Regions from separate parts of the Lactococcus allomyrinae genome, predicted to be linked through region 1. Evidence: predicted binding sites of a transcription regulator. Region 1 holds the regulator's gene; each other region holds the start of a gene.

Region 1 (3,269 bases):
GCCACAAGATAGGGGAGGTGAGGCGGTGATTACTCTCATTCGTTGTGAAGGTGGAATGGGCACTCAATTTCGTCGTGTTGTTCAGGGAGATTTGGTGAAAAAAGAGTCAATAAGTCAACTAAATAATCAAGACTTAAAGGCTTTGGGTATGAGTAGGATGGCATCTAAGTTATCTAGTGAAATATATACTGGTCCTAGTTATTCGTCAATTACTGTTTTAGGGATGAAGATTGCAGCGGCTATTATTAATAATCCGATGCAAACTCTTATTCCTATTGTGTTACTTTTAATGGTTCCTATTCTTTTTTTAAATTTACTTTGAGTTTTGTGTTAGAAAAGAAGTGATAGGAGTGATAAAGGAGTCAGAGATTTATGGGCAATCTGGAAAAACAAAAAGAAATCAATGAACGAATAAAAGCGATTAAGAAAGTCATCCAGCGTTATAGAATTCCAATTTTAAAGCTTTCAGAAAAAATAGATTATCCAGGAACGATAGTGGCTGACGTTTTGTTTTTTAGAAAAAAAGCTGGGGATGATTTTTTGGAAAAAGTTGAAAAAGCATTGGAGGGGATTGTTAGAGAAAACAGAAGCTTGAATACGATGGCAAAGCAACATGATAGAGAAGAAAGAACTAAGAATTCATTTGAAGACTTAGGATTTTTAGACTCAAAAGTTCCAGTAAAGTTTGGCGTAAAAATAAGACGTATTCGCTATACTTTGAAATACTCAAAAGAAGAATTTGGTGAAAAACTTTCTCCAAGTCTATCAGTTTATACTATTGATGAAATGGAAAACAATCAATTTGTTCCATCACTAAGTTATCTTATCCAAATTGCAGATATGGGAAATGTGACATTAGACTGGCTCTTAAGGGATTAATAGGCTCTTGGTAGCTATTTGAGGAGTAGGAGAGAATGATTGATTTCTGTCAACAGTTTTAAGTTAAAAAACAGTTCAATAGAGCTGTTTTTTTATCATTTACGGAAATTATGGAACTTAGACATTTGTGTGATTTTTAGATAGAATGAGTGTGCGATGTAGATGCATACTCTAAAAGCAATCTAATTTATGCAAATGTATTCAAGATTGATTATATTTCGTTTCAAAATGGAGGAGTTGCAAATAGTACTAAAACTAAGATTAACGAGTTTAGGGCTAATCCTGATGGAAATATTGAAGGGATAAATAAGAATGATAACTCAAAAGTTGAATAGTTAATCAAGGTTCAAAGTTTAAAAATGGACATTTGTTAGCTTTATGTCTATATTTTTTAATTGGTTTAACAAAAAAGAATCACTCTATTGGTGATTCTTTTTTACAGTTTGTCTATTTTTATTTATTGTCATTCATGAAGAAAAGCAAAGTTTGAAGTTCTTTAGTGAGATCAATAGATTGAACGACAACATCTGATGGGACGCGAAGGCGAATAGGAGCGAAATTTAGGATTCCTTTGATACCAGCTTTAATCAAAATATCAACGACTTCCTGAGCGTCTTCTTTTCTAACAGAAAGAATGGCAGTTTTGATATCTGATTTTTTTACATTTCTCTCTAAATCGGAAATATTAAAGACTGGAATACCATCATCTGTCTGTGTACCCACTAATGGATTTCCAGAAATGTCATAGGCCTGAGTAATTCTCATTTTATTGCGTTCTTGGAAGTGGTAGTGGAGCAATGCTCGTCCGAGATTTCCCACTCCAATCAGTGCTAGATGTGTTTCTTGATCTTGCCCAAGTAATTCGCCGAAAAAGTCACGTAATACTTGTGTTTCATAGCCATAACCACGGCGCCCAAGTTCACCGAAAAGAGAGAAGTCTCGGCGAATTGTTGCAGCATCCACACCAATTTTTTCAGAAATCAACTGCGAATTAGTCCGTGTGATGTTTTCTTCAACCAAATTTTTAAATAAACGATAGTATTGAGGAAGACGTTTTGCGGTTGCTTTTGGCAAAGTTTTACTAAATTTAGTGTCAGTCATTTTTTTCTCCGTATAAAATGTGTATTTTGACACATTTCATCTTAAATTTTTGTTTCAAAAGTTAAATCTGTTTCTTTTGTGATAATTTTACCAAAAGTTTGTGAAATTATCAACCAAAAATAACAGAAGTGAATTATGACCGATATTGTCAGCGCTGACAATGTGTTGTCAGAAGAATAAATAATATAAATGAAGTATAAAAAAGCTGTCAGCATACTGACAACTTTTTCTGTAATTAATTAGTGATTCAAATTAATCTGACTATCACTGACAGAAATTTTAAGGGACTGATTCAAATTACCATCAGTAAAGGGAAAACTTTGGCGCTGATGATTCACATGGAGACTGCTATCTTGTCCGTCAATCATCAGACCAGCTACTTTAGGATAATTTAATGTGAGCCTGCTGTCATTAAGTGTCCATGTGCCAGCTCTTTTGACAGTAAGTGCACTTGTATCAAAAGCAGAATCATTGGCACTGACATTAAAGATGTCAGTCTGTAAGTCGGTCAGTACGAGCTGAGAGTCTCTCCCTTTGGAAGTAAGGGTTGAAAATTGACTGTCTGAAATCTCAAGATGACTATCTGAGAAGTTAAGTGCTGCAGGAGAAGCTACTGACAAATGACGAGCAGTCAGCTTAGTATCACGAAACTGACCTGAAAAATTTTTCAAAGAAAAATGTTCTAGTGTTATTGTTGTATCAGAAAGTTGTAATTGTAAAGATTTAATCTGATTTTTGTCGGGAAGTGTGATGATTAACGTTTCTTTCTGAGCAGAACCAAAAGACAAAGTTGGAGCCCTAAATAAAGTTGAACCTTCAGAGCTAGTTGATTTTGTCTGAATGACCGCACTTTTTCCTTGAGAAGTAATCACTGTATTACGTTCAAGAAGGTGTGACTCAACTTTAAATTCAGAACCTTCTCTAAATGACACATTGACATCTGATGCATTAATTTTAAGATTTTCTACAGAAGAATTGAGAGCTTGATGAGTGACTACCATCTTACTAAGTTGTGGATGACCATTTTTCCAGACAATACTTCTAGACGCTCCCATCCCGAATCCGATAAGTCCGAGTGCACAACCTAAAACCAAAAGTACAGCACCAGCTATCATAAGATTTTTAAATTTCATCAAATTGCTCCCCTCATCTTAATATTCGATTTTCTTGTTAATTTGTACCCAATCCATTTGATAAGTTTCATGAATAAATTAAACAAAACATGGGTAAGTTTGAGTGTCAATGGAGCAAAAATAAATCCAAGACCGATAGCAACAAAAGCAATCCCT
Region 2 (3,269 bases), 1.3 Mb from region 1:
CCAAAGTGCACACCAGCTTCAAGAAGTTGTTTCATTGAAATAACTGACATTTTACTGTCTCCTTTTAAAATAGTTTTATCCTCTTCTGATCCTCAACCAGTGCCGCTACACTATGTGCACTACGACAATGTCCAATCAAAATGCGAAATGGTTGCATCGCAACTCATTTATTATACACTCTTATAGAGTATTTTGCAAGTCGAATTTCAACAAGATTTATCTCTCTAACTTTTTATATCCTGACTCTGGTCATATTTAAATTTTTTTCTAAGAAAAAAATTAAATAATTTCGCTGTAAACGCTTATTTATGATAAAATGATGGTATGAACTTAAAAGTGAGATAAGGAGAAACGATGAAAGAAAAAATTCTTCTGGGTGGCTATACCAAACGTGTATCTAAAGGGGTTTACAGTGTGATACTGGATACTAAAAGTGCACAATTATCAGATTTGAACGAAGTGGCTACTGTGCAAAACCCCACTTACATTACCATTGACGAGCATAATCACCTTTATACCTGTGCCGCAGATGGAAATGGTGGTGGAGTTGCTGCATTTAATTTTGATGGAAAAACAGCCAAACATATCAATAATGTAACAAGTACAGGTGCTCCACTTTGCTACGTCGCCGTTGATGAAGCAAGACAACTAGTATATGGTGCGAATTATCATCTTGGTGAAATACGCGTTTACAAAATTCAACTTGATGGCTCTCTTAAATTGACTGATACTGTTAAGCATGAGGGTTCTGGACCTCGTCCTGAACAAAATGCTGCCCATGTCCATTATGCTGATTTGACTCCCGATGGTCGGTTAGTCACTTGTGATTTAGGTACTGATGAAGTGACAGTATATGATGTAATCGGCGAAGGAAAACTGAATATTGTAACGATTTATCGTGCTGAAAAAGGAATGGGAGCACGTCATTTAACATTCCACCCCAATGGAAAAATTGCTTACTTAGCTGGCGAATTAAACTCAACAGTTGAGGTTTTGAGCTACAATGAAGAAAAAGGACGATTTGCTCGTGTTCAAACGATCACTACTCTCCCTGAAAGTCATGAAGGCTTCAATGGCGTAGCTGCTATCCGTATTTCTTCTGATGGAAAATTCCTTTATGTTTCTAATCGTGGAAATGATTCTTTAGCGATTTATCAAGTTAGCCCTCTTGGTACAAAACTTGAAATCATAGGGTGGGTACCAACTGAAGGAAATATTCCACGTGACTTTAACTTTAACAAAACCGAAGAATTTATTATCGTTGCTCACCAAAATTCGGATAATTTAACTTTATTTTCTCGTGATAAATTAACTGGTAAATTGACTTTAGAGCAAAAAGATTTTTATGCACCTGAAGCAACTTGTGTTCTTCCCTTGTAAAATAATTGAACATAAAAAATATTGTCAAATCTATAAAATCATAGATTTGACAATATTTTCGCATTTCAATGTAAGCGCTATCTAATTTATCTGATTTTTTAATTTAATAAAAATTGTAAAAACCATCACAATATTACTTGACATGGAAATAAATGTTTGTTAAAATATTCACGTAATGGTAAGTGAAAAAAATCACAAAGGAGAATCTATTTACTTATGCCAAAAGAAAAAACTGAGCTGACCGCTGAAGAAAAAATGGCTCAAGCCGTAAAATATACTGACGGTCTTGTCAAAAAAGCTCACGAAGCTGTACTAAAATTTGAAGGTTACACTCAAGAACAAGTTGACACAATTGTGGCCGCTATGGCACTAGCTGCAAGCGAACATTCATTAGCACTTGCTCATGAAGCCGTAAACGAAACAGGACGTGGTGTGGTTGAGGACAAAGACACTAAGAATCGTTTTGCTTCTGAATCAGTTTATCACTCTATCAAGAACGACAAAACAGTCGGTGTGATTGGTGAAAACAAGGTTGCAGGTAGCGTTGAAATTGCAAGCCCTCTTGGAGTCTTGGCAGGTATTGTTCCGACTACTAATCCAACTTCTACTGCAATCTTTAAATCATTATTGGCAGCGAAAACACGTAACGCTATTGTTTTTGCTTTTCACCCACAAGCCCAAGGATGTTCAAGTCATGCTGCTAAGATTGTATACGATGCTGCAGTCGCAGCCGGAGCTCCTGAAAACTTTATCCAATGGGTAGAAAAACCTAGTCTTGACAATACAACTGCATTGATTCAAAATCATGGTATTGCATCTATCCTTGCTACTGGTGGACCAGGTATGGTCAATGCTGCACTAAAATCTGGTAATCCTTCACTCGGCGTTGGTGCTGGTAATGGTGCAGTTTATATTGATGCTACAGCCAATGTTGAACGCGCTGTCGAAGACTTACTTATGTCTAAACGTTTTGATAATGGGATGATTTGTGCAACTGAAAATTCTGCTGTTATCGCAGCCGAAATCTATGATGAATTTGTTGCTAAAATGCAAACTCAAGGTGCTTATATGGTACCTAAAAAAGATTACAAAGCTATTGAATCATTTGTTTTTGTTCAACGTGGTGGCGAAGGTTGGGGAGTAACTGGACCTGTTGCTGGTCGTTCAGGTCAATGGATTGCTGAACAAGCTGGTGTAAAAGTCCCTACTGATAAAGATGTTTTACTCTTTGAACTTGACAAGAAAAACATTGGTGAGGCACTTTCGTCTGAAAAACTAAGCCCATTGCTTTCTATTTATAAATCAAATTCACGTGAAGAAGGAATAGAAATTGTTCGTAGTCTCCTGCACTATCAAGGTGCTGGACATAATGCCGCTATCCAAATTGGAGCTATGGACGATCCATTTGTTAAAGAATTTGGTGAAAAAGTCGAAGCTTCTCGTATCTTAGTCAATCAACCTGACTCAATTGGTGGTGTAGGGGATATCTATACTGACGCAATGCGTCCATCATTGACACTTGGTACTGGTTCTTGGGGGAAAAATTCGCTCTCACATAATTTGAGCACATATGATCTATTGAATATTAAAACTGTGGCAAAACGTCGTAATCGCCCACAATGGGTTCGTTTGCCAAAAGAAATCTACTACGAAAAAAATTCTATTTCTTACTTGCAAGATTTACCACACGTGCATAAAGCCTTTATCGTAGCTGACCCAGGTATGGTAAAATTTGGTTTTGTTGATAAGGTTTTGGAACAACTTGCAGTTCGTACAACTCAAGTACAAACCAGTATCTATGGTTCTGTTCAACCTGACCCAACTCTATCGGAAGCTATCGCAATTGCTCGTCAAATGAATGAGTTCCACCCTGACACCGTCATCGCAAT
Region 3 (3,269 bases), 320 kb from region 1:
ATCTTTTATCGGTGGTTTAATTTGGCGACTTATTGCCTTTTGTCTTGCAATGTATGTTCTTTTGCATCCTACTTTGATTGCTTTTCTTTATGCAAATAATCCTCATTTCGACGTTCAGCGCGGTGGAAAGTTAGGAATTTTTATTACTTTTTTGCTTGTTGCTACTTATTTTGGGCGTGACATTATCCTCATAATTCAAGATAAATTTTTGACGAGTCGTAAAAATTCTTCTGACAACCAGTGATGTCAGGCTTTACAAGCGGAAGATTTTTCTGTGACATTCTGAACTTACAATTTTCTCAAAAATATGATAAAATAATAAACGAGAACTTTGAATTGAGAAAGTTGGTACAGCTCCTTGAAAATACCAAAAGAAGGCGACTTTATCACGATTCAAAGCTATAAACATGATGGGAGCCTGCATCGCACTTGGCGCGATACAATGGTTCTGAAAACAAATGAAAATTCAATTATTGGGGTGAATGACCACACGCTCGTGACCGAGAGCGACGACCGCCGTTGGGTGACACGTGAGCCTGCGATTGTTTATTTCCACAAAAAGTTTTGGTTTAACATCATTGCTATGATTCGTGAGGAAGGCGTCAGCTACTACTGCAATCTAGCGAGTCCCTTCGTCCTTGATAACGAAGCGCTGAAATATATTGATTACGACCTTGATGTGAAAGTCTTCAAAGACGGTGAGAAAAAACTGCTCGACGTTGAAGAATATGAACGTCACCGTCGTCAAATGCGCTATCCAAAGGAAATTGATTATGTTTTAAAAGAAAATGTGAAAATTCTTGTTGACTGGATTAACAATGAAAAAGGACCATTTTCTAAGGAATATGTTGAGATTTGGTATGATCGTTATCATCAGTTAAAAAAATAACTCTGTCAGTACTGACAGAGTTATTTTTATTTACTTTTTTGCTCTATTCTCTCTCTTGCCTGCCTGCGATAACCTAAAGTATAAAAGCCCGCAACAAAAATTGCTCCTCCGATAATATTACCAGCATAAACAAAGATAAAATTACGACCAAAATCAAGCCAAGTCGCTCCATGTTCAAAAATAGCAGCTGGAATAACAAATGCATTTGCTACGCTATGCTGAAAACCAATTGCGACAAAAGCCATAATCGGAAACCAAACTGCCAAAAGTTTTCCTGCTGCATCTTTTGCCCCATAACACATCCACATTGCGATACCGACAAACCAGTTACAACCTATGCCAGAGAGAATTTCTTGATACCAGCTTGCACCAATTTTTCCTTGTGCCAGCCTAAAAAGTTCTTCTCGAAAAACTCCACTACTTGTCAATCCAACCAAGTGTCCGAAAACGAAAGCAACAAAAATTGCCCCAAGAACATTAAAAATTGTGATGACCAACCAATTTTTTATTAAATCAGCAAATCTGACTTTTTTAGCGAAAAATGATGTTGAAACTGCAGTCATATTTGACGTGATCAATTCTCCACCACCTAACAAGATGACAATCAATCCAATGGGGAAAACACTTGCTCCAATTAGGCTTGCAAGACTACCCAAAGGTTCAGCCACACTCGCCACAGCCCGAATGTAAAGCAAATAACCAAAGGAAATCATTGCTCCACCAATAAAACCAAGCACTGCTTTTTCTAAAAACGGTCGCTTCACTTTTTCCTGTCCGTGGTGAATAGTTGCTGACAGAATTTCTGCCGGATTCATCATGATAAAATTTCTCCTGAAAATATAATTTATAAAAACAACTTGTTTATTCTATCACAAAATTTATTGAAATGCTCAGAAATACTGTAAAAGCACGATTATACAACGCTTTGTCGCTTATGATACTCCTTCTTTATCCTTACTTTACAAAATCACAAGTGGATAAAAAATCAAAAATCTGTCAGAGTACTGACAGATTTTTATTCCGTATCTCATTTCAGAACCTTGGCACTACTAACCACCAATCAAATCACGTCTGCGGTAACCAACAAAACCAAGCACAATCATCAGCACTGACAGAATCAAAATTACTGACACATTGCCCCAATCCATCTTATCAACAGGAAGTTTTGGGATATAATCGTAAATACTCAATTTTTCAATCCATTGAGGTAAATCAAGAATATGTCCAAGATAACTCATAAAGAGTAAGAAACCAAGATAGACCCAAATTGCGCCTGAAGCTCGTGGAATAAAAGCCACAAGTAAACTTAGAAGTGCGACAACAAATACAATTCCGACAATCCAAATCATCCCAGGTTTCATTACATCAGCAAAACTTAAAGCATTTTTATTTCCTAACTGCTCAACATAAATACCAAGCACAGCCAAAAATTGCGCGACAACACTTCCTATAATTGCAGTCAATACATAGGTCAGATAAACTTTCAACCTAGAAATCGGTAAAGCATAAAGTTGTTCTTGACGATTCTTCCGTTCCTCAGCAGTCATCCGAGAGAGTAAAATCACTGCAAAAGCAGACACCAAAATAGACAAAATAGAAAACAAAGTAACCATAAAGTTTCCAGTAATCGCATCTGTCGCTGTTGCATTTCCTATAAAAATCTGCTTAACCAGCTCATTGCCACTGATAAATTGGTCCATTTGTCCAAACATTGAACCATAGACCAACCCTAAAACAAAGACAGCTAATAGCCAACCAATAATCATCTTTTTTTGCAAGCTTAACACCAAACCAGGTAAACTGAGCAGCGTTCTTTTAGCATGAGCACGTCCGCGTCCTTCAGGCAAATAACCAGCGTTCACATCCCGTTTAATTTCGAGTACATAGGCAACTATCAGCATCAGTATCGAAAAGACAAGAGCAAGTCCGACTCCAAGCCAAGATTCGTGACCTGCTGCATAAGGAAATCCAAGATAACCCCATGAAAGTGGATTAAACCACCCAGCTTGAGGTGCGGCTACATCTGTTCCCATTCGTATCACATAAAGAAGTCCTAGAAAACCAAAAGTTGTTCCTTTAGCACCACCAGCCTCTGGAAAAATCTGAGCAAAGAACAACGCAATCATTCCCCACATCAGCCCTTGTGCTGATGTGCTACTCGCGAACAACAAATTACTCGAAAGATTGTTCAAACCATCGACATTTTGCGCTTGAATAGAGAATGCGAGCAAAAGTGCCATCACAATGTGCAACAACACAAGCTCAATCACAACTGCTGTTGTATTTGCTAATTTACCAATAGAAAATGAGCGAAAAAGCTCTGCTATCCCATCATCTTCTTCCTTACGTGTTCGATTGACCACATAGATGATTGAGATAA

Evidence for each region. Region 1 encodes Rex, which represses fermentation and respiration genes when NADH is low (regulators of the CRP and FNR family bind a similar motif). Its sites were predicted from a motif close to TTGTGAANTANTTCACAA; they were not measured.
Region 2: a site for Rex is predicted at 1,494-1,511, ahead of adhE (bifunctional acetaldehyde-CoA/alcohol dehydrogenase). Genes of this name have one in related genera too.
Region 3: a site for Rex is predicted at 1,747-1,764, ahead of D7I46_RS04860 (formate/nitrite transporter family protein). Genes of this name have one in related genera too.

What each region holds. Positions count from the first base shown of each region.
Region 1 covers NZ_CP032627.1:700,390-703,658, forward strand. The annotation lists gene D7I46_RS03385 (sortase family protein) at 1-322, shown strand, start outside; gene D7I46_RS03390 (helix-turn-helix domain-containing protein) at 373-879, shown strand; gene D7I46_RS03400 (redox-sensing transcriptional repressor Rex) at 1,333-1,980, opposite strand; gene D7I46_RS03405 (DUF4097 family beta strand repeat-containing protein) at 2,220-3,113, opposite strand; gene D7I46_RS03410 (DUF1700 domain-containing protein) at 3,113-3,269, opposite strand, start outside.
Region 2 covers NZ_CP032627.1:1,954,292-1,957,560, forward strand. The annotation lists gene rpsB (30S ribosomal protein S2) at 1-50, opposite strand, end outside; gene D7I46_RS09090 (lactonase family protein) at 355-1,380, shown strand; gene adhE (bifunctional acetaldehyde-CoA/alcohol dehydrogenase) at 1,597-3,269, shown strand, end outside.
Region 3 covers NZ_CP032627.1:1,015,885-1,019,153, forward strand. The annotation lists gene D7I46_RS04850 (hypothetical protein) at 1-244, shown strand, start outside; gene ntdP (nucleoside tri-diphosphate phosphatase) at 359-889, shown strand; gene D7I46_RS04860 (formate/nitrite transporter family protein) at 916-1,707, opposite strand; gene D7I46_RS04865 (ABC transporter permease) at 1,939-3,269, opposite strand, start outside.